Regions from separate parts of the Vibrio sp. J502 genome, predicted to be linked through region 1. Evidence: riboswitches for the same ligand, from Rfam matches in the RefSeq annotation. Region 1 holds a riboswitch; each other region holds the start of a gene.
What was found. A riboswitch is a leader RNA that binds a small molecule or an ion and turns the genes downstream of it on or off. The one in region 1 is predicted to bind thiamine pyrophosphate.
Positions count from the first base shown of each region.

Region 2: linked by a shared signal. The riboswitch ahead of thiB (thiamine ABC transporter substrate binding subunit) and the one ahead of thiC (phosphomethylpyrimidine synthase ThiC) in region 1 are both predicted to bind thiamine pyrophosphate.
Region 3: linked by a shared signal. The riboswitch ahead of N5E84_RS15740 (thiamine ABC transporter substrate-binding protein) and the one ahead of thiC (phosphomethylpyrimidine synthase ThiC) in region 1 are both predicted to bind thiamine pyrophosphate.

Region 1 is NZ_CP104554.1:2,788,849-2,796,845, forward strand. Features, by position in the region: gene thiE (thiamine phosphate synthase) at 1-305, opposite strand, end outside; gene thiC (phosphomethylpyrimidine synthase ThiC) at 310-2,259, opposite strand; TPP riboswitch at 2,369-2,467, opposite strand; gene crcB (fluoride efflux transporter CrcB) at 2,520-2,903, opposite strand; tRNA gene N5E84_RS13030 (tRNA-Trp) at 3,272-3,348, opposite strand; tRNA gene N5E84_RS13035 (tRNA-Asp) at 3,408-3,484, opposite strand; rRNA gene rrf (5S ribosomal RNA) at 3,514-3,629, opposite strand; rRNA gene N5E84_RS13045 (23S ribosomal RNA) at 3,717-6,607, opposite strand; tRNA gene N5E84_RS13050 (tRNA-Val) at 6,966-7,041, opposite strand; tRNA gene N5E84_RS13055 (tRNA-Lys) at 7,072-7,147, opposite strand; tRNA gene N5E84_RS13060 (tRNA-Glu) at 7,167-7,242, opposite strand; rRNA gene N5E84_RS13065 (16S ribosomal RNA) at 7,331-7,997, opposite strand, start outside.
Region 2 is NZ_CP104554.1:3,259,566-3,267,562, reverse strand. Features, by position in the region: gene pmbA (metalloprotease PmbA) at 1-328, opposite strand, end outside; gene yjgA (ribosome biogenesis factor YjgA) at 437-964, shown strand; gene thiQ (thiamine ABC transporter ATP-binding protein) at 1,020-1,724, opposite strand; gene thiP (thiamine/thiamine pyrophosphate ABC transporter permease ThiP) at 1,718-3,313, opposite strand; gene thiB (thiamine ABC transporter substrate binding subunit) at 3,327-4,319, opposite strand; TPP riboswitch at 4,386-4,505, opposite strand; partial or broken gene N5E84_RS15275 (flavin prenyltransferase UbiX) at 4,535-5,163, opposite strand; gene mpl (UDP-N-acetylmuramate:L-alanyl-gamma-D-glutamyl-meso-diaminopimelate ligase) at 5,193-6,551, opposite strand; gene fbp (class 1 fructose-bisphosphatase) at 6,824-7,834, shown strand.
Region 3 is NZ_CP104554.1:3,343,265-3,351,261, reverse strand. Features, by position in the region: partial or broken gene N5E84_RS21465 (ABC transporter permease subunit) at 1-214, opposite strand, end outside; partial or broken gene N5E84_RS21460 (ABC transporter permease subunit) at 308-1,055, opposite strand; gene N5E84_RS15745 (thiamine ABC transporter substrate binding subunit) at 1,105-1,746, opposite strand; gene N5E84_RS15740 (thiamine ABC transporter substrate-binding protein) at 1,724-2,008, opposite strand; TPP riboswitch at 2,163-2,282, opposite strand; partial or broken gene N5E84_RS15735 (flavin prenyltransferase UbiX) at 2,312-2,940, opposite strand; partial or broken gene mpl (UDP-N-acetylmuramate:L-alanyl-gamma-D-glutamyl-meso-diaminopimelate ligase) at 2,970-4,326, opposite strand; gene fbp (class 1 fructose-bisphosphatase) at 4,599-5,609, shown strand; gene ppa (inorganic diphosphatase) at 5,787-6,314, shown strand; gene N5E84_RS15715 (gamma-glutamylcyclotransferase) at 6,549-6,896, opposite strand; gene N5E84_RS15710 (translocation/assembly module TamB domain-containing protein) at 6,907-7,997, opposite strand, start outside.

The sequences.
Region 1 (7,997 bases):
TTGACCAAACAAGTTTCTCGTTTCTGGGAGTGCTCAAATGGCATTTGAGCGCAAAAATTGACTTGGTATTGCAAGAATAAATTGGGCTTATCAGTTAAAACACTTAGCGCATCTTCGCACGAGGCTAAGCAATCGCTGCCAATCAAAGATGAGTATGAAGGCGTTACTAATTGACAATATAAAGTTGGGCTGGCACCCAAAAAAATATCATCGATATCAAAACCATGATGCTTGGCCAATAGCAAAACCTGTTGTACTTGAGCAGTCAACGCAATGTCATCACGGGGGATAAGTAATTGAATCATCTAATTACTCCTCGCTAACGACTGACCGTTGACTAACAGCAGGATGATAAAGCTCTGATCCTGAGGCTTTAAACTCTTGCGATTTCTGTCTCATGCCTTGTAACGGGTCATCTAGCAGCGTAACGGAAATGAGCGCATCAGCAGCAACTTGCTTGGTATCTAGCGCATACTCTCGAACCTCTTGAGAGATTTTCATCGAGCAGAATTTCGGCCCGCACATTGAGCAAAAATGCGCGACTTTACCAGACTCTTGCGGAAGAGTTTCATCGTGAAAAGCACGCGCCGTAACTGGGTCTAATGCAAGATTAAATTGGTCTTCCCAACGAAACTCAAAACGTGCTTTCGATAACGCATTATCGCGCACTTGTGCTCCCGGGTGCCCTTTCGCAAGGTCTGCAGCATGTGCTGCCAATTTATAAGTAATTAAACCCGTTTTAACATCTTCTTTGTTTGGTAAACCAAGGTGCTCTTTCGGTGTTACATAGCAAAGCATCGCGCAACCATACCAGCCAATCATCGCAGCGCCAATGCCGGAAGTGATGTGATCATATCCCGGAGCAATATCGGTAGTTAATGGGCCCAAGGTATAGAATGGCGCTTCATGGCAATGCTTTAATTGTTCATCCATATTCTCTTTAATCAAATGCATGGGGATATGGCCAGGGCCTTCAATAATGACCTGTACATCATATTCCCACGCTATTTTGGTCAATTCACCTAAAGTGCGCAGCTCTGCAAATTGTGCTTCATCGTTAGCATCGGCAATGGATCCTGGCCGTAGTCCATCCCCTAAGGAAAGGGCGACGTCATACTTGGCGCAAATTTCACAAATTTCACGGAAATGAGTGTAAAGAAAACTCTCGGTATGATGGGCTAAACACCATTTAGCGATAATAGAGCCGCCACGCGAAACGATGCCAGTAACACGTTTCGCGGTCATTGGCACATAACGAAGCAATAAACCAGCATGAATTGTAAAGTAATCAACACCTTGCTCCGCTTGCTCAAGTAAGGTATCGCGCATTACTTCCCATGATAAATCCTCCGCAATACCATTTACTTTTTCCAATGCTTGATACATAGGCACAGTGCCAATCGGTACGGGGCTATTACGCAAAATCCATTCTCGAGTTTCGTGAATATTGCGCCCAGTAGAGAGATCCATCACGGTATCCCCACCCCAGCGGGTTGCCCATACCAATTTTTCAACCTCTTCTTCAATTGATGAAGAGACAGATGAGTTACCGATATTCGCATTCACTTTGACGAGAAAATTACGACCAATGATCATCGGCTCTGATTCAGGATGGTTAATATTCGACGGGATAATGGCTCGTCCTTCGGCAACCTCACGACGCACAAACTCAGGAGTTATTTGCTTTGGTAGATTAGCCCCCAAATGAATCCCTGCATGTTGCTGGCTCAGCTGTGCATCCATACACTCTCCACGTCGCGTATTTTCGCGAATGGCAATGTATTCCATTTCGGGTGTGATAACACCTTGCCGCGCATAATGAAGTTGAGTAACGCACTTCCCTTTCTTTGCTCGGCGTATAGCTGGTAAGTTCCCATAACGTAGTTCGTCCAATGTATCATCAGATAAACGTTCTTTAGTGTAAGCAGAACTGACCTCATCAAGCCACTCGGTATCATCCCGATCAGCGATCCATTTATCCCTTAATTTAGGCAAACCCTGATATAAGTCGATAGTATGAGATGGGTCGGTATAGACACCTGAAGTGTCATAAACGCATATAGATTCATTCGGTTGATAAATCTGTGAGGACTTTGTGCCTCCGACCAAGCTGTCAGATAGTTTAATCTCACGCATTGGCACGCGGATATCCGAACGTGAACCAGTAATATAGATTTTAGAGGAATTTGGGTAGGGTTCGACAGACAATGTGTCAATGAATTGTTTGGCTTTCAGTCTCGCTTGTTTGCGACTCGACATAGCATCTTCCTTTTTTGTACTAGGGATAAATGCTTGACGGATTAATGCACAAGAGTTGATCAAAATAGAATTTTGATCTTAAGGACATAACGCTAGATAGATCACTAGCAGGTTATATTCTCTTGTTCCCTTCGCAGGTATTAGCCTGATCAGGTTCAACGGATCCCGAAAATACGGTCTCAGCCTTATGGCACTCCGACAAGTTGAATCACGATTATAGGGAAAGACTATCCATTAACCAAGATGAAATTGTAATTTCGTTAACTTTTCATCAACAACTGGAAACCTATCCAAGCCGCTGAGATACTTAGCACCACGTTTAATAAGACATTAACACCCATTTTCAGAAAGGCTCCTTGCTGCATCAGCAATACATTATCCATTGAGAATGTAGAAAATGTGGTTAATGCACCCAAGAAACCCAAACCAATAATCTGGCGCCATGGCTCAGTTGCAAGTAATTCACTCTCAAAAGCAGCGATCAACAATCCCATAATAAATGAGCCGACAACGTTGACCATCAGCGTTCCATAAGGGAATCCACGCCCTAATAACTGAACACTTAGCTCGGTAACCAAATAACGAGCGCACGCACCAAATGCACCACCTAATGCAATAAAACCTAAAATAGACAGCTGTCCCATAACGAATTCCTAAAAGTAACCGTCGTTATTTTAACCGCTAAGCATAATAAATCGAACCTAATTACTAAAATAATCAAGGAAAGTTATGCTGATAATCTAGTGCTTTTAAAAAGTTACATCCGTCACTTACTGAGTAAATGGATAAGCTAAACCGCTCTTAATGCCAATTGAAGTAACAATATGATCTAATTAAGGCTATTTCACGCTCGGGATCGCTTTCTTGGATACAGCTTGAGTACAGAGAGCTGGCCACAAAAATGTGCCGAAGGGATGAGGTAAACGGAATTAGTTAATTTTTCGGATTGCTATCTATAGAGGAAGTGAACAGATAGCAAAAAGCCTCAGCATTTCTGCGGAGGCTTGATAGATGGCAGGGGTGGAGAGATTCGAACTCCCAACACGCGGATTTGGAATCCGCTGCTCTGCCAGTTGGAGCTACACCCCTAAAACTTTATCTTACTCATTGAAGAAAACCTCAACATGACTGCTGAGGCACTTAATAAGTGGCGGAGCGGACGGGACTCGAACCCGCGACCCCCGGCGTGACAGGCCGGTATTCTAACCAACTGAACTACCGCTCCGCAGCGTGTCTGGTTAGACAATATTCAAAGCCTGGCGATGTCCTACTCTCACATGGGGAGACCCCACACTACCATCGGCGCTGTTGTGTTTCACTTCTGAGTTCGGCATGGAATCAGGTGGGTCCACAACGCTATGGTCGCCAAGAAAATTTCTTAATTCGGAAAGCTGTTTCGTTCTCATTCACACATTCAATGTTCTTCCATTGAGCCCACAAAACCCCTTCGGTGTTGTATGGTTAAGCCTCACGGGCAATTAGTATTGGTTAGCTCAACGCCTCGCAGCGCTTACACACCCAACCTATCAACGTTCTAGTCTCGAACAACCCTTTAGGACACTTAAAGTGCCAGGGAAGACTCATCTCAGGGCTCGCTTCGCGCTTAGATGCTTTCAGCGCTTATCAATTCCGAACTTAGCTACCGGGCAATGCCATTGGCATGACAACCCGAACACCAGCGGTTCGTCCACTCCGGTCCTCTCGTACTAGGAGCAGCCCCCTTCAATCTTCCAACGCCCACGGCAGATAGGGACCGAACTGTCTCACGACGTTCTAAACCCAGCTCGCGTACCACTTTAAATGGCGAACAGCCATACCCTTGGGACCGACTTCAGCCCCAGGATGTGATGAGCCGACATCGAGGTGCCAAACACCGCCGTCGATATGAACTCTTGGGCGGTATCAGCCTGTTATCCCCGGAGTACCTTTTATCCGTTGAGCGATGGCCCTTCCATTCAGAACCACCGGATCACTATGACCTACTTTCGTACCTGCTCGAACCGTCATTCTCGCAGTTAAGCGGGCTTATGCCATTGCACTAACCTCACGATGTCCAACCGTGATTAGCCCACCTTCGTGCTCCTCCGTTACTCTTTGGGAGGAGACCGCCCCAGTCAAACTACCCACCAGGCACTGTCCGCAACCCCGATGAGGGGCCTACGTTAGAACATCAAAACGACAAGGGTGGTATTTCAAGGTCGACTCCACGCAATCTAGCGACTGCGCTTCTAAGTCTCCCACCTATCCTACACATGTAGGTTCAATGTTCAGTGCCAAGCTGTAGTAAAGGTTCACGGGGTCTTTCCGTCTAGCCGCGGGTACACTGCATCTTCACAGCGATTTCAATTTCACTGAGTCTCGGGTGGAGACAGCGTGGCCATCATTACGCCATTCGTGCAGGTCGGAACTTACCCGACAAGGAATTTCGCTACCTTAGGACCGTTATAGTTACGGCCGCCGTTTACCGGGGCTTCGATCAAGAGCTTCGACCTAAGTCTAACCCCATCAATTAACCTTCCGGCACCGGGCAGGCGTCACACCGTATACGTCATCTTGCGATTTTGCACAGTGCTGTGTTTTTAATAAACAGTTGCAGCCACCTGGTATCTGCGACTCTCGTCAGCTCCATCCGCGAGGGACTTCACCAATAAGAGCGTACCTTCTCCCGAAGTTACGGTACCATTTTGCCTAGTTCCTTCACCCGAGTTCTCTCAAGCGCCTTGGTATTCTCTACCCGACCACCTGTGTCGGTTTGGGGTACGATTGCTTATAATCTGAAGCTTAGAGGCTTTTCCTGGAAGCAGGGCATCAATGACTTCACTGCCGTAGCAGCTCGACGTCGTGTCTCAGCCTAACAAGAAACCGGATTTACCTAGTCTCTTAGCCTACGCACTTGAACCAGGACAACCGTCGCCTGGCCCACCTAGCCTTCTCCGTCCCCCCATCGCAATTATAAGCAGTACGGGAATATTAACCCGTTTCCCATCGACTACGCTTTTCAGCCTCGCCTTAGGGGTCGACTTACCCTGCCCCGATTAACGTTGGACAGGAACCCTTGGTCTTCCGGCGGGGAGGTTTTTCACCCCCCTTATCGTTACTCATGTCAGCATTCGCACTTCTGATACCTCCAGCATGCTTTACAACACACCTTCAACGGCTTACAGAACGCTCCCCTACCCAATACAGTAAACTGTATTGCCGCAGCTTCGGTTTACTACTTAGCCCCGTTACATCTTCCGCGCAGGCCGACTCGACCAGTGAGCTATTACGCTTTCTTTAAATGATGGCTGCTTCTAAGCCAACATCCTGGCTGTCTGAGCCTTCCCACATCGTTTCCCACTTAGTAGTAATTTGGGACCTTAGCTGGCGGTCTGGGTTGTTTCCCTCTCCACGACGGACGTTAGCACCCGCCGTGTGTCTCCCGGATAGTACTTACTGGTATTCGGAGTTTGCAAAGGGTTGGTAAGTCGGGATGACCCCCTAGCCTTAACAGTGCTCTACCCCCAGTAGTATTCGTCCGAGGCGCTACCTAAATAGCTTTCGGGGAGAACCAGCTATCTCCGAGTTTGATTGGCCTTTCACCCCTAGCCACAAGTCATCCGCTAATTTTTCAACATTAGTCGGTTCGGTCCTCCAGTTGATGTTACTCAACCTTCAACCTGCCCATGGCTAGATCACCCGGTTTCGGGTCTATATCCAGAGACTGAAGCGCCCAGTTAAGACTCGGTTTCCCTACGGCTCCCCTATTCGGTTAACCTTGCCACTGAATATAAGTCGCTGACCCATTATACAAAAGGTACGCAGTCACACCACGAAGGTGCTCCTACTGCTTGTACGTACACGGTTTCAGGTTCTATTTCACTCCCCTCACAGGGGTTCTTTTCGCCTTTCCCTCACGGTACTGGTTCACTATCGGTCAGTCAGTAGTATTTAGCCTTGGAGGATGGTCCCCCCATGTTCAGACAGGATAACACGTGTCCCGCCTTACTCGATTTCACTTATAATGATGGAACAGTTACGGGGCTATCACCCTTTATTGCGCCACTTTCCAGAGGCTTCACCTGCATCATTAAAAGCTTAAGGGCTAGTCCAATTTCGCTCGCCGCTACTTTCGGAATCTCTGTTGATTTCTTCTCCTCGGGGTACTTAGATGTTTCAGTTCCCCCGGTTTGCCTCCTTACCCTATGTATTCAGGTAAGGATACGTGCTTATGCACGTGGGTTTCCCCATTCGGAAATCGTAGACTCAAGTGGCTGTTACTGCCTAATCTACGCTTATCGCAAGTTACTACGTCCTTCATCGCCTCTGACTGCCAAGGCATCCACCGTGTACGCTTAGTCACTTAACCATACAACCCGAAGAAGTTTCGTGTTGTAGACAAGTCACCAAGGTTGTCTCTCATTATTTGAATGAGCGAGAGACGTTTGATTTTGCCGGACTCAATTTTGAAAACTTACCGAAGTAAGCTTTCCCAAGAACACTTGAATGTGTTTGGTATCAATACGTTAAACGCATTGATGTTGAGAACTTTTATTTGATAACAACAAACACGTCTGTTGTTATCAGTCAGCTTTCCAAATTGTTAAAGAGCGAGTGGTATTCCTAACGGAATGAATCACTTTCTAATGACTTTCAGAGTCAAACAGACCAACCAGTTCAATTACTTAATCTGGTTTGGCAATGTGCATCCAAAAATCCTTAGAGAGTGGTGGGCGATACCGGGTTCGAACCAGTGACCCCCTGCTTGTAAGGCAGGTGCTCTCCCAACTGAGCTAATCGCCCACATGTTTTTCACATTTCTTGTGGAAGAAATGGTGGGTCGTGCAGGATTCGAACCTGCGACCAATTGATTAAAAGTCAACTGCTCTACCAACTGAGCTAACGACCCCTTTACTTCACAACGGAAGTGGTATCCCGTAGGGGAGTCGAACCCCTGTTACCGCCGTGAAAGGGCGGTGTCCTAGGCCTCTAGACGAACGGGACACTAAGTAAGAATGTTTGGGAACATCCTCGTCTCTTAAACTGTATAAACCATCAATCTGTGTGGACACTCATCAGTGTAATCTTCGTATAAGGAGGTGATCCAGCGCCAGGTTCCCCTAGCGCTACCTTGTTACGACTTCACCCCAGTCATGAACCACAAAGTGGTGAGCGTCCTCCCCGAAAGGTCAAACTACCCACTTCTTTTGCAGCCCACTCCCATGGTGTGACGGGCGGTGTGTACAAGGCCCGGGAACGTATTCACCGTAGCATTCTGATCTACGATTACTAGCGATTCCGACTTCATGGAGTCGAGTTGCAGACTCCAATCCGGACTACGACGCACTTTTTGGGATTCGCTCACTATCGCTAGCTTGCTGCCCTCTGTATGCGCCATTGTAGCACGTGTGTAGCCCTACTCGTAAGGGCCATGATGACTTGACGTCGTCCCCACCTTCCTCCGGTTTATCACCGGCAGTCTCCCTGGAGTTCCCGACATTACTCGCTGGCAAACAAGGATAAGGGTTGCGCTCGTTGCGGGACTTAACCCAACATTTCACAACACGAGCTGACGACAGCCATGCAGCACCTGTCTCAGAGTTCCCGAAGGCACACCTGCGTCTCCGCTGGCTTCTCTGGATGTCAAGAGTAGGTAAGGTTCTTCGCGTTGCATCGAATTAAACCACATGCTCCACCGCTTGTGCGGGCCCCCGTCAATTCATTTGAGTTTTAATCTTGCGACCGTACTCCCCAGGCGG
Region 2 (7,997 bases), 470 kb from region 1:
TAGGTGCAGGGCCTGCATAAGGATCTTCAGAAGTGTAAAGCGCAATATCAAGCGCTGCAGCGACCGTCTGCGCAATTGCTTTTTCACTGAGATCTGACGTCGACGCACTGCCTTTACGCTGCCCACGATACACGGTGATGCCTAACGCCCCATCACTGTTAAATTCTACGTTTTCAACTTCACACATTCGCGTCGAAACACTCAGGCCGGTACTTTTGGTGATCGCCACTTCGGCAGCATCAGAACTGAGCGCAGCCATCTCTAATGCCTTAGCAACCGCCGCTTCAAGTTCGATGCGCTGCTGAGCAACTTGTTGTTTTACGTCCATATCTCATCAATTATTAGCAAACAATGTCATTAGGATAACAAGAATTTCGCTTTCTCCCCACGATTCTTGCTAAAATAGCTGACATACATAACTCAATAGATGAAGAAAATGGCGCGTAAGAATCAAAAAGCTCCTTGGGAAGAAGAAGAGGAGATCATTTGGGTTAGCAAAACCGAAATGAAAAACGACATGACTGAGCTACAAAAACTGGGTGAAGAGCTGGTTGCTCTGAAGCCGTCTCAGTTAGCAAAAATTCCGATGTCTGAAGACTTGATGGATGCCATCAAAGATGCTCAACGTTTTAGCATGGAAGCCAGACGCCGCCAACTGCAATACATTGGTAAAATGATGCGTACCATCGATGCCGAACCGATTCAAGCGGCATTGGATAAACTGCGTAACAAGCACTCACAAAATACCGCTATGCTGCACAAACTCGAACAGATGCGTGATCGTATTGTGGAGAAAGGTGACAGCGCGATTGAAGATGCGATGGCACTCTATCCAGAGATGGATCGTCAACGTCTGCGCCAATTAGCGCGTCAAGCAAATAAAGAGAAAGCCAACAGCAAACCACCAAGAGCATCACGAGAGATTTTCCAAGTGCTCAGAGAGCATAACGATAAGTCAGTTTAACCTGTCATAGTGCTGATTAGACGCAAAAACCTCACCTAAACGTGTGAGGTTTTTTTTATTCCCCTGCACGCACAAAATCACTGAGCTGCGCGTCTGCGTGTTGCGCGGAAAGTGCCTCAATGCGATCACTCACTAACACATGTCCTTGAGCCATAAACGCAAAATGGCTCGCAATCGCTTTGGCATCACTAATATGGTGCGTCACCATCACAACAGTGATCGCTCTTTCTGCGGCTAACTGCTTAACCAAAAGCAGCATCTCTTCTCTGAGTAGCGGATCCAAGGCGGAAAAGGGCTCATCCAGCAGCCAGATAGGATGTGGTTGTACAAAACAGCGCGCCAGAGCAACTCGTTGACGCTGCCCCCCTGAGAGCTGCTCAGGCAAGCGATCAAGTAGCGCTGCCAAACCCACTTGCTGCGCGGCGCACTCAACTAACGCCTTTTGCGAAGTGGTTAATTTCAGCCCCGGATGTAACCCAAGGCTAATATTTTCACGCACAGTGAGATGGGCAAAAAGATTGTGCTCTTGAAACAGCATCGAAAAAGGACGCAAGTGTGGCTCTTGCCCAAGTAAGGATTGCCCTTGTACTTGGATATCGCCGCTTTTCGGTGCAATAAAGCCCGCAACTAAGCTCAGTAAAGTCGACTTGCCCGCTCCGCTTGGCCCCATCAAAGAGAGAATCGCCCCTCGCGGTACAGAAAGCGAAAATTCAAACCACTCCTGTTGATACTCATAGTGCACGGCCTTGAGTTCTAACATTGCTTTACCTTTGAATGTGAATGAAATAACCGCTCAATGAGGGCAAAACACCCCACACTGAGTAGCAACAGCGTAAGAGAAACCACCGCCGCCGCCTGCATTTGGTAACTGCCCAGCAGTTGGAACAGGTAAAGCGGTAAGGTTCTAAACTCTTGGCTACCAAATAGAGCAATCGCACTTAAATCCCCCATTGAGAGCAAAAAGCTGATCGCAAAGGCATGCGCTAAGGGTTTACGCAACGCACGCAGCTCAATCACTTGCAAACGCTGCCACCCTTTAATGCCAAGGCTGGCACATAACCATTGATATTGCTGCGCGATATGCAGCATAGGTTGCGCCAATGTTTTCAACACATACGGCAATGCCATTAAGCCATTGACGAAAAAAACCACCCAATACGCTAGGCTAAATGCATCGGTCCAGATACGCAGCAACAGAAAAAGCCCGGTGCTGATAACAAGCCCTGGCGTGACCAAAATAATCGCGCCAATCAACTCTAGTTGGTCCGCCTTACGGTTGTGCTGCTGCAGGCGCAAAGCGCGAGTCGTGATGAGTATGGCAACCCCAGCCGAAACAGCAACCACGCTTGCCAATAACGCCACTTGTAGTGAAGCCCAAAGCGCACGCCAGAATTGCTCATCACTCAAGACGTGAAAAAGCTGCGAATTTAAACCACTCAAGATGACCATCACCAGCGGCGGAAGTACTAACAGCAACGCAAGGAAGATCCATGCGCCGTCCCAGCATTGTGCTTTTCGATTGTCTCGACTAACCACATAATCACTCGCTTGACGCCCTGTGGTGATGGCTAATGGCTTCGCTAGACGTGAAATGGATAGAGACAGCAGCCCGCATAACAGCATCTGCCACAGCGCAAGCAGCGCACCAGCTTGTAAATCAAAATCAAATTTGATCGCCTGATAAATCGCCAGCTCAATCGTGGTTGATTTAGGCCCGCCGCCAAGTGCCATCACAGTGGCAAAACTGGTAAAACAGAGCATGAACACCAAACCACAGACATGAGGAAGCTGCTGACGCAAACGCGGCCATTCAACCCAACGAAATTTGTGCCAATGACTCATGCCAAGATGCGCGCATAACTTATGTTGTTCTGCCGGAATCGACTCTAACGCTTGCAGCAATAAACGGCTGGCATACGGGAGATTAAAAAACAGATGCGCCAGTAAAATACCGTTTAATCCGTAAATGGAAAACGGCAGTTTGCTATCAAACCACGCGAGCAGCGAGGCGAGCAGACCGCTATTACCATAAATGGCCAACAAACCAAATACGCCCACCAGCACCGGAAGCACTAAGGTCGTTGCAAACAATTTGATCAGCAGCGCACGTCCCCAAAATCGACGACGGTAAAGTGCGTGAGCAACAGGAACCGCGAAACCAACACTGAGCAGCATCGACAAGCTGGCTTGGTAAAAACTAAATTGAGTGACATGGCGATAATACGGGTCTTGCCATACGTGCATCACATTTAAGCTGGGTGCTTGTAACAGCAACGCCGCCAAAGCACTGATGACAAAGGTCGCGACAAGCATCGCGACCCCAATGCCTATTTTAGGAATAGCATTCAAACTTTATCGCACCTTAAAACGTTAAGGCGGTTTGCCACTCACGGATCCACGCTTTACGCATCTCAGACACCTCTTGTGCGCTAAAGGTAAGCGCCTTTGGTGGCACAGCCAGCGTTTCAAAACCTTTCGGTAGCGCGACAGACGTCACAGGATACATCCAGTTTCCGGTTGGCATCACCGACTGAAATTGATCACTTAAAATAAAGTGCATGAACTCATCGGCCAATTTGCCGTTATCACTGTGTTTTACTTTCGCAGCGACTTCCATTTGCATGTAGTGTCCTTCGGCAAAATCGGCAGCCGCGTACTTGGCGTCATTTTCCGCAATCAAATGATAGGCTGGAGAGGTGGTGTAAGAGAGCACCAGATCGGACTCACCTTTTAGAAACATCGCATAGGCTTCTGACCAACCTTTGGTGACTGTCACCGTCTTATTGGCGAGCTGTTGCCATGCTAAATTGGCTTTCTCACCATAGACAGATTTCATCCACAGCAGCAAACCTTGACCGGGTGTTGAAGTGCGTGGATCTTGATAAATCACTTTAAGATCATCGCGCTTTTCTACCAACTCTTTTAAGCTTTGGGGTGGGTTTGCTAATTTCTCTTTATTGTAAACAAAGGCAAAATAGCCGTAATCATAAGGAACAAATGTTTCATCACTCCAACCACCGGGTAGCGTGACTTGGCCCGTCTCGACATTATGATTTGCCAATAAGCCAGTCTGTTTTGCCTCGGCCATTAAGTTGTTATCTAAACCGAGTACGATGTCTGCTTTACTGTTATTACCTTCAAGACGCAAACGGTTTAGGATCGATACCCCATCATCGAGTGCCACAAACTGAAGATCGCAAGCGCATTGTGCTTCGAATGCTTTTTCAATCGCCGGTCCCGGGCCCCATTCTGATGCGAACGAGTCATAGGTATAAACGGTAAGGATATTGTCAGCGGCATGCGCTGAAAAAGAGGTGATGGTGGCAAGTGCAATGGTATTAAGAGTGGTGTTCAACTGGTCGCTCTCCTTGGTTGAGCGGCACAGGCTTGAGGAGGATGAGAATATTCCATTATTCCTATTCTGAGATCCTAACCCAATTCCTACGCCAGCATTATCTGGTTCAGGTTTACGGGTCCCAAGCTCACGCTTGATCTCAGCAGCATTCATTGAGATGAATGATTTGCTCCCCGTTGAGTGAGGTGGATTGTAATTGGAATTAACGCAATAAGCTACACCGTTGGGCGTGAGTCATATCCCCAACGTGGCACAAGCCCTTGTTCAACGCCTAAATGGTCCAAAATACGCGCCACCATAAAATCGACCAAGTCTTCAATTGACTGCGGCTGATGATAAAAACCGGGGCAGCGGGCATAATGGTGACGCCCATTTGCGACAACTTGAACATGTTTTCTAAATGTAAGGTGGAAAACGGAGTTTCGCGCACCACTAACACCAATTGGCCACGCTCTTTCATCACGACATCGGCAGCACGTTCGATCAAATTATCGGACATGCCATGGGCAATCGCCGCAACGCTGCCTGCCGAACATGGGCACACCACCATCTGTTTTGGCGCGGCAGAGCCCGAAGCCACTGGTGAAAACCACTCTTCTTTGCCGCACACGACAAGCTGTGAGGCATCGCAGTGTAAATGTTCCACCAACGCTGCTTTGGCTGCCTCACTCCCACTGGGCAACTTCAAACCGTGCTCGGTTGCAAGCACAACGCGCGCGGCCGAAGAGATCAAAAGATACACTCGGTAATCTGCAGCCAATAAACACTCCAACAGACGAAGTCCGTAAGGAGCACCTGAAGCGCCAGTAAAGGCTAAAGTGATGGCTTTCTGTTGTGTTGTCATAACTCTCTATTTCGTTTGTGTCGCTGGCATTACATGGCTTGATTTAATGCAAGTAGGAGCTTGTTATGAATACCTTCAAAGCCACCATTGCTCATCACCAAAATGTGATCGCCCGGCTGGGCTTCCTGCGCAATTTGCGCGACGAAAGCATCAATATCATCATTCACTTGCGCTGGTTGTGAGCATTGGTCAGCCACATCCTGCACCGACCAAGCAAGATTGTTCGGCTGATAGAGATAAACTGAATCGGCTTGCTGTAATGACGCCGCTAAAGTTTGCTTATGTACGCCCAACTTCATCGTAGCAGAACGAGGCTCTAAAACCGCGATAATTTTCTGATCGCCTACCTTGTTACGTAAACCGCCCAAAGTAAGTTCAATGGCCGTTGGATGATGAGCAAAATCGTCATACAACGTAATACCGTTCACTTCGCCTTTGAGCTCTAAACGACGTTTGGTATTGATAAATTTGCCCAAAGCTTGACAGGCTAAATCCGGAGTGACACCCACGTGACGCGCCGCGCCAATCGCCATTAAGGCGTTATCGACATTATGATCGCCAACCAAATCCCAAGTCACGCGCCCCACGCGTTCATTGTCAAAGAACACATCAAATTGCGAACCATCACGCGTAATTTTTTCAGCTTTCCACTGCGCTTGCTCACCGGTAAACTCAGTTTCGCTCCAGCAGCCACGTGCGAGAACATCCGCTAATGCGCGCTCTTTTTGCGGAGCAAAAATACGACCATTGCCCGGAACAGTACGCACTAGATGATGAAATTGGCGCTTAATCGCTTCAAGATCGTCAAAAATGTCCGCATGATCAAACTCTAAGTTGTTCAACACTAAAGTGCGTGGGTGATAATGGACAAACTTAGAACGCTTATCGAAAAAAGCGCTGTCATATTCATCGGCTTCAACCACAAAAAACATGCTTTCGCCCAAACGCGCAGAAATACCAAAGTTGCCAAGTACGCCTCCCACCAAAAAGCCCGGTTGGTAACCGCAATCTTCTAAGATCCACGCCAACATGCTCGACGTGGTGGTTTTACCGTGTGTACCAGCCACCGCAAGGACCCAGCGGTCATGCAACAGGAACTCTTGCAACCATTGCGGGCCAGAAGTGTAACGCAAGTTGTGGTTCAGCACATATTCAACACACGGATTGCCGCGACTCATGGCGTTGCCAATCACCACCAAATCAGGCTTGGACTCTAATTGGGCAGGGTCAAAGCCTTCGATAATCTCGATCCCTTGAGACTCCAATAACGTACTCATCGGAGGGTAAACGTTGGCGTCGCTGCCGGTAACTTTATGACCTAATTGCCGCGCTAAAACGGCAACACCGCCCATAAACGTACCGCAAATCCCAAGAATGTGAATATGCATAAATCCTAGCCTCGCACATGGCGTTGTGAGTGATTGTCTCCATTATCACCATCCATTTAAGAAAAGCGAGCATGTTTGCAACTTCTAAAAAGTCGACAAACAAATTGAGATCTCAATCTGTTACTTCATTACCATTAAAAAGATCTAAGCCCTAAAATCGCAGTGTTACCCAAACGTTATCAAATGGGTGCCTCGTTTCGGCCGACATCCCAACAAGAGGATGCGTTGTGAAACAATCACTCCCCCCTATATAGCTATGTTAAGGAAATAACATGTCTGAGATTCGCACTCTTGGCGAGTTTATTGTTGAGAAACAACATGACTTCCCCCACGCAAGCGGTGATCTTTCATCTCTGTTGTCCTCTATTCGTCTTGCGGCAAAAATTGTTAATAGAGAAATCAACAAAGCAGGCCTTGCTGATATTACCGGTGCAGTTGGTACGGATAATATTCAAGGCGAAGAACAACAAAAACTCGATGTGTACGCCAACGAAAAATTTAAAGCGGCGCTTGAAGCGCGCGATCAAGTGTGTGGTGTCGCCAGTGAAGAAGAAGATGAAGCGGTTGCGTTCAGCAAAGAGCTCAACAAAAATGCAAAATACGTGGTGTTGATGGACCCGCTGGACGGCTCATCCAACATCGATGTCAATGTCTCTGTCGGCACGATTTTTTCTATTTATCGCCGCGTATCGCCAGTCGGCACGCCACCAACACAAGAAGACTTCTTACAACCCGGTAATAAACAGGTTGCGGCTGGTTATGTTATTTACGGCTCTTCAACCATGTTGGTGTATACCACTGGCAACGGCGTGAATGGCTTTACTTATGATCCGTCACTCGGCACTTTCTATCTTTCACACCCCAATATGATGACCTTCGATGATGGTAAAATTTACTCCATCAATGAAGGTAACTACATCCGCTTCCCAACCGGCGTCAAAAAATACATTAAATACTGCCAAGAGAATGTGCCTGAAGATAATCGCCCTTACACGTCACGTTACATTGGTTCACTAGTGGCGGATTTTCACCGTAATCTGCTCAAAGGTGGCATCTATCTATACCCAAGCACGCAAAGCCATCCAAACGGCAAACTGCGTCTATTGTATGAATGCAATCCTATGGCGTTTTTGATTGAACAAGCAGGCGGTATTGCTTCTGACGGTGTCAATCGCGTGTTGGATATTAAGCCGACAGAACTGCATCAACGTGTGCCATTCTTCTGCGGTTCAAAAAATATGGTCCATAAATTGGAAGAGTTCTTGGAACTCAATCGCGATTAAATCAGCTCAATGAGCGCCTAACTCTAGGCGCTTTTTTTATCGATAAATATGAGGCAAGACTCTCTTTTTACGGTTTACACCGTTTCCTATTTACCGCTAAAGTTGCAACACAAGCGTTTACGTTCTGTTAATCAACCCAAAACAATTCAAGTCCAGCGACGAA
Region 3 (7,997 bases), 550 kb from region 1:
AGTTGGTCCGCCTTACGGTTGTGCTGCTGCAGGCGCAAAGCGCGAGTCGTGATGAGTATGGCAACCCCAGCCGAAACAGCAACCACGCTTGCCAATAACGCCACTTGTAGTGAAGCCCAAAGCGCACGCCAGAATTGCTCATCACTCAAGACGTGAAAAAGCTGCGAATTTAAACCACTCAGATGACCATCACCAGCGGCGGAAGTACTAACAGCAACGCAAGGAAGACTCCATGCGCCGTCCCAGCATTGTGCTTTTCGATTGTCTCGACTAACCACATAATCACTCGCTTGACGCCCTGTGGTGATGGCTAATGGCTTCGCTAGACGTGAAATGGATAGAGACAGCAGCCCGCATAAACAGCATCTGCCACAGCGCAAGCAGCGCACCAGCTTGTAAATCAAAATCAAATTGATCGCCTGATAAATCGCCAGCTCAATCGTGGTTGATTTAGGCCCGCCGCAAGTGCCATCACAGTGGCAAAACTGGTAAAACAGAGCATGAAACACCAAACCACAGACATGAGGAAGCTGCTGACGCAAACGCGGCCATTCAACCCAACGAAATTTGTGCCAATGACTCATGCCAAGATGCGCGCATAACTTATGTTGTTCTGCCGGAATCGACTCTAACGCTTGCAGCAATAAACGGCTGGCATACGGGAGATTAAAAAACAGATGCGCCAGTAAAATACCGTTTAATCCGTAAATGGAAAACGGCAGTTTGCTATCAAACCACGCGAGCAGCGAGGCGAGCAGACCGCTATTACCATAAATGGCCAACAAAACCAAATACGCCCACCAGCACCGGAAGCACTAAGGTCGTTGCAAACAATTTGATCAGCAGCGCACGTCCCCAAAATCGACGACGGTAAAGTGCGTGAGCAACAGGAACGCGAAACCAACACTGAGCAGCATCGACAAGCTGGCTTGGTAAAAACTAAATTGAGTGACATGGCGATAATACGGGTCTTGCCATACGTGCATCACATTTAAGCTGGGTGCTTGTAACAGCAACGCCGCCAAAGCACTGATGACAAAGGTCGCGACAAGCATCGCGACCCCAATGCCTATTTTAGGAATAGCATTCAAACTTTATCGCACCTTAAAACGTTAAGGCGGTTTGCCACTCACGGATCCACGCTTTACGCATCTCAGACACCTCTTGTGCGCTAAAGGTAAGCGCCTTTGGTGGCACAGCCAGCGTTTCAAAACCTTTCGGTAGCGCGACAGACGTCACAGGATACATCCAGTTTCCGGTTGGCATCACCGACTGAAATTGATCACTTAAAATAAAGTGCATGAACTCATCGGCCAATTTGCCGTTATCACTGTGTTTTACTTCGCAGCGACTTCCATTTGCATGTAGTGTCCTTCGGCAAATCGGCAGCCGCGTACTTGCGTCATTTTCCGCAATCAAATGATAGGCTGGAGAGGTGGTGTAAGAGAGCACCAGATCGGACTCACCTTTTAGAAACATCGCATAGGCTTCTGACCAACCTTTGGTGACTGTCACCGTCTTATTGGCGAGCTGTTGCCATGCTAAATTGGCTTTCTCACCATAGACAGATTTCATCCACAGCAGCAAACCTTGACCGGGTGTTGAAGTGCGTGGATCTTGATAAATCACTTTAAGATCATCGCGCTTTTCTACCAACTCTTTTAAGCTTTGGGGTGGGTTTGCTAATTTCTCTTTATTGTAAACAAAGGCAAAATAGCCGTAATCATAAGGAAACAAATGTTTCATCACTCCAACCACCGGGTAGCGTGACTTGGCCCGTCTCGACATTATGATTTGCCAATAAGCCAGTCTGTTTTGCCTCGGCCATTAAGTTGTTATCTAAACCGAGTACGATGTCTGCTTTACTGTTATTACCTTCAAGACGCAAACGGTTTAGGATCGATACCCCATCATCGAGTGCCACAAACTGAAGATCGCAAGCGCATTGTGCTTCGAATGCTTTTTCAATCGCCGGTCCCGGGCCCCCATTCTGATGCGAACGAGTCATAGGTATAAACGGTAAGGATATTGTCAGCGGCATGCGCTGAAAAAGAGGTGATGGTGGCAAGTGCAATGGTATTAAGAGTGGTGTTCAACTGGTCGCTCTCCTTGGTTGAGCGGCACAGGCTTGAGGAGGATGAGAATATTCCATTATTCCTATTCTGAGATCCTAACCCAATTCCTACGCCAGCATTATCTGGTTCAGGTTTACGGGTCCCAAGCTCACGCTTGATCTCAGCAGCATTCATTGAGATGAATGATTTGCTCCCCGTTGAGTGAGGTGGATTGTAATTGGAATTAACGCAATAAGCTACACCGTTGGGCGTGAGTCATATCCCCAACGTGGCACAAGCCCTTGTTCAACGCCTAAATGGTCCAAAATACGCGCCACCATAAAATCGACCAAGTCTTCAATTGACTGCGGCTGATGATAAAAACCGGGGGCAGCGGGCATAATGGTGACGCCCATTTGCGACAACTTGAACATGTTTTCTAAATGTAAGGTGGAAAACGGAGTTTCGCGCACCACTAACACCAATTGGCCACGCTCTTTCATCACGACATCGGCAGCACGTTCGATCAAATTATCGGACATGCCATGGGCAATCGCCGCAACGCTGCCTGCCGAACATGGCACACCACCATCTGTTTTGGCGCGGCAGAGCCCGAAGCCACTGGTGAAAACCACTCTTCTTTGCCGCACACGACAAGCTGTGAGGCATCGCAGTGTAAATGTTCCACCAACGCTGCTTTGGCTGCCTCACTCCCACTGGGCAACTTCAAACCGTGCTCGGTTGCAAGCACAACGCGCGCGGCCGAAGAGATCAAAAGATACACTCGGTAATCTGCAGCCAATAAACACTCCAACAGACGAAGTCCGTAAGGAGCACCTGAAGCGCCAGTAAAGGCTAAAGTGATGGCTTTCTGTTGTGTTGTCATAACTCTCTATTTCGTTTGTGTCGCTGGCATTACATGGCTTGATTTAATGCAAGTAGGAGCTTGTTATGAATACCTTCAAAGCCACCATTGCTCATCACCAAAATGTGATCGCCCGGCTGGGCTTCCTGCGCAATTTGCGCGACGAAAGCATCAATATCATCATTCACTTGCGCTGGTTGTGAGCATGGTCAGCCACATCCTGCACCGACCAAGCAAGATTGTTCGGCTGATAGAGATAAACTGAATCGGCTTGCTGTAATGACGCCGCTAAAGTTTGCTTATGTACGCCCAACTTCATCGTAGCAGAACGAGGCTCTAAAACCGCGATAATTTTCTGATCGCCTACCTTGTTACGTAAACCGCCCAAAGTAAGTTCAATGGCCGTTGGATGATGAGCAAAATCGTCATACAACGTAATACCGTTCACTTCGCCTTTGAGCTCTAAACGACGTTTGGTATTGATAAATTTGCCCAAAGCTTGACAGGCTAAATCCGGAGTGACACCCACGTGACGCGCCGCGCCAATCGCCATTAAGGCGTTATCGACATTATGATCGCCAACCAAATCCCAAGTCACGCGCCCCACGCGTTCATTGTCAAAGAACACATCAAATTGCGAACCATCACGCGTAATTTTTTCAGCTTTCCACTGCGCTTGCTCACCGGTAAACTCAGTTTCGCTCCAGCAGCCACGTGCGAGAACATCCGCTAATGCGCGCTCTTTTTGCGGAGCAAAAATACGACCATTGCCCGGAACAGTACGCACTAGATGATGAAATTGGCGCTTAATCGCTTCAAGATCGTCAAAAATGTCCGCATGATCAAACTCTAAGTTGTTCAACACTAAAGTGCGTGGGTGATAATGGACAAACTTAGAACGCTTATCGAAAAAGCGCTGTCATATTCATCGGCTTCAACCACAAAAAACATGCTTTCGCCCAAACGCGCAGAAATACCAAAGTTGCCAAGTACGCCTCCCACCAAAAAGCCCGGTTGGTAACCGCAATCTTCTAAGATCCACGCCAACATGCTCGACGTGGTGGTTTTACCGTGTGTACCAGCCACCGCAAGGACCCAGCGGTCATGCAACAGGAACTCTTGCAACCATTGCGGGCCAGAAGTGTAACGCAAGTTGTGGTTCAGCACATATTCAACACACGGATTGCCGCGACTCATGGCGTTGCCAATCACCACCAAATCAGGCTTGGACTCTAATTGGGCAGGGTCAAAGCCTTCGATAATCTCGATCCCTTGAGACTCCAATAACGTACTCATCGGAGGGTAAACGTTGGCGTCGCTGCCGGTAACTTTATGACCTAATTGCCGCGCTAAAACGGCAACACCGCCCATAAACGTACCGCAAATCCCAAGAATGTGAATATGCATAAATCCTAGCCTCGCACATGGCGTTGTGAGTGATTGTCTCCATTATCACCATCCATTTAAGAAAAGCGAGCATGTTTGCAACTTCTAAAAAGTCGACAAACAAATTGAGATCTCAATCTGTTACTTCATTACCATTAAAAAGATCTAAGCCCTAAAATCGCAGTGTTACCCAAACGTTATCAAATGGGTGCCTCGTTTCGGCCGACATCCCAACAAGAGGATGCGTTGTGAAACAATCACTCCCCCCTATATAGCTATGTTAAGGAAATAACATGTCTGAGATTCGCACTCTTGGCGAGTTTATTGTTGAGAAACAACATGACTTCCCCCACGCAAGCGGTGATCTTTCATCTCTGTTGTCCTCTATTCGTCTTGCGGCAAAAATTGTTAATAGAGAAATCAACAAAGCAGGCCTTGCTGATATTACCGGTGCAGTTGGTACGGATAATATTCAAGGCGAAGAACAACAAAAACTCGATGTGTACGCCAACGAAAAATTTAAAGCGGCGCTTGAAGCGCGCGATCAAGTGTGTGGTGTCGCCAGTGAAGAAGAAGATGAAGCGGTTGCGTTCAGCAAAGAGCTCAACAAAAATGCAAAATACGTGGTGTTGATGGACCCGCTGGACGGCTCATCCAACATCGATGTCAATGTCTCTGTCGGCACGATTTTTTCTATTTATCGCCGCGTATCGCCAGTCGGCACGCCACCAACACAAGAAGACTTCTTACAACCCGGTAATAAACAGGTTGCGGCTGGTTATGTTATTTACGGCTCTTCAACCATGTTGGTGTATACCACTGGCAACGGCGTGAATGGCTTTACTTATGATCCGTCACTCGGCACTTTCTATCTTTCACACCCCAATATGATGACCTTCGATGATGGTAAAATTTACTCCATCAATGAAGGTAACTACATCCGCTTCCCAACCGGCGTCAAAAAATACATTAAATACTGCCAAGAGAATGTGCCTGAAGATAATCGCCCTTACACGTCACGTTACATTGGTTCACTAGTGGCGGATTTTCACCGTAATCTGCTCAAAGGTGGCATCTATCTATACCCAAGCACGCAAAGCCATCCAAACGGCAAACTGCGTCTATTGTATGAATGCAATCCTATGGCGTTTTTGATTGAACAAGCAGGCGGTATTGCTTCTGACGGTGTCAATCGCGTGTTGGATATTAAGCCGACAGAACTGCATCAACGTGTGCCATTCTTCTGCGGTTCAAAAAATATGGTCCATAAATTGGAAGAGTTCTTGGAACTCAATCGCGATTAAATCAGCTCAATGAGCGCCTAACTCTAGGCGCTTTTTTTATCGATAAATATGAGGCAAGACTCTCTTTTTACGGTTTACACCGTTTCCTATTTACCGCTAAAGTTGCAACACAAGCGTTTACGTTCTGTTAATCAACCCAAAACAATTCAAGTCCAGCGACGAAAAAGGAAATGCTAAATGAGCTTAAACAACGTTCCGGCAGGAAAATCACTGCCTGATGATATTTACGTGGTGATTGAAATTCCAGCCAACGCCGACCCAATCAAATACGAAGTCGACAAAGAATCTGGCGCGGTATTTGTGGACCGTTTCATGTCTTCACCTATGTTCTACCCATGCAACTACGGTTATGTGAATCACACCTTATCGCTCGATGGCGATCCTGTCGATGTGTTGGTGCCCACGCCTTATCCGCTCATGCCAGGCTCGGTGATTCGCTGCCGCCCAGTTGGCGTATTGAAGATGACCGATGAGTCTGGTGAAGATGCCAAAGTGGTGGCGGTTCCTCACTCCAAGCTCACCAAAGAGTACGACCACATTCAAGACGTAAATGACCTGCCAGCACTACTGAAGGCGCAAATTACACAGTTCTTTGAACGCTATAAAGAGCTTGAAGCGGGCAAATGGGTCAAAGTCGATGGATGGGAAGATGCCGCTGCCGCGCGAGCTGAAATCCTGACTTCATTTGAACGTGCTCAAAAGTAGTCACCATCATTAAACAGTCACGATAGTTATATACCCAAACAACTTGGAGTTGCAGGTAGGCGGCAAGTGAGTGAGTCCCCATGAGCATAGGCAAACTATGTGATTGGGGTGAACGAACGTAGCCAACACTGCTGCAGCTTCAAGTAGGAAGGGTATAAGTGTCGTTATAAATAAAAAGCCACATCCTGCTAATACGCTGTGTGGCTTTTTTATTTCCATTTTCAACGCCGTTCGTTACACCCGTTGGCACCAGTCTCCAGAATCAATCACAGCAGTAAGACGGCTGTGATCTTGATAGAGATAAATCCACGCACGGCCAAATGGGGTTTCGATCGTTTCACGGCGATATTCGATGGGAATATCTTCTAAAAGATCGAGTTTTGCTAGTGTCTGCTCATCCACTCGATATACCTCACCGACTATCGATTGCTGTCCCTGAGCCAAGCCAGGATATGGACCTAGATCATACAGCGCATAGTCAGCTGGCGTGTAGAACGATCCTAATATTTCGCTTGTCTCAAGCAGATGCGCATTACTTTCACCACGGCGTAATGTGCCGTAGACAAAAACCAGATGTTGCATATGACTGTCCCTAGTTAAATTCAAACTGATACAAAAGATCCACCGCGCTATCTAAACCGGATACCGCTTCAACGTACAAATCCCTCATCAAGCGGTAACGCACGGTAAATTCGCCCACCGAGCTGAAAATACCAACACCATATTTCACTTGTAGCCCCGGTAAAATATAGCCGCTTACCGTCACTTGTGAATCATCACCGGAACCGGCCGTATCCAATTGCAGATCTTGCACACCGAAGGCTTGACCAATTTCGCCCACCACCTTACCGCTTTGTGCCAAGCTCAAACCAATCAGTGCAGTGGTCATCGCATTGCCACCCGCCTCGCCATCAATATTCTGACCACGAAGTAGGTAAGAAAGTGCATTAGCTTGTGGCATCGCGGGTTCTGAAAAAATGGAGACTGCGGGTTCATCGGCAGAGCCGGTCACTTTTACCCCTGCAATCACGCCATCTTGAGTGTTATCTGGGTTGCGCACCGCTTTAATCGAAACATAAGGTTGATCAACCGGTCCATTCATTAAAATTTTGCCTTCTTGGATCAGCAAATCTTGTCCAAAGGATCGATACGAACCATTTTGGATATTTACTTCTCCAGTAATAAAAGGGCCTTTATCCTTTTGCGCCACATTGAGGCGGCCAATCAAGCCGCCTTGCAAACCAAAGGCACTGAGCCGGAAATCATCACCAATCGAGATGTTTACATTCGTTTCAACGTTAAATGGCATGGCGCTTTGCTCGCTCACAGGCTGTAAAGCAGCGTCCAATATCACTTGATCTTTGGAGACACCAATCGCGCTCGGAGGCAACTCTTCTACCACGATACGTCCCCAAGGTAGGTTAATATTCCCTGTCACAGTGGCCAGTTGAGGTTCTAGTGTGATGCTCATGTCTGGGATAACTTTAATCTTGACGATAGGCGGCAGATCCACCAACAGCTCATCGGCTAGCACACGTAGGTTGGCGCGCCACTGCTCCATTTTCTGCCAGTCGGCATCCCCCTTGATACTCAACTCACCATCCGCAGTTTGAATCGCTGCATTGAGCAAGGCTTGGTAACCATTAAAGTCCATCGCCACTCGGCCCGAGGTAACATCCAGCG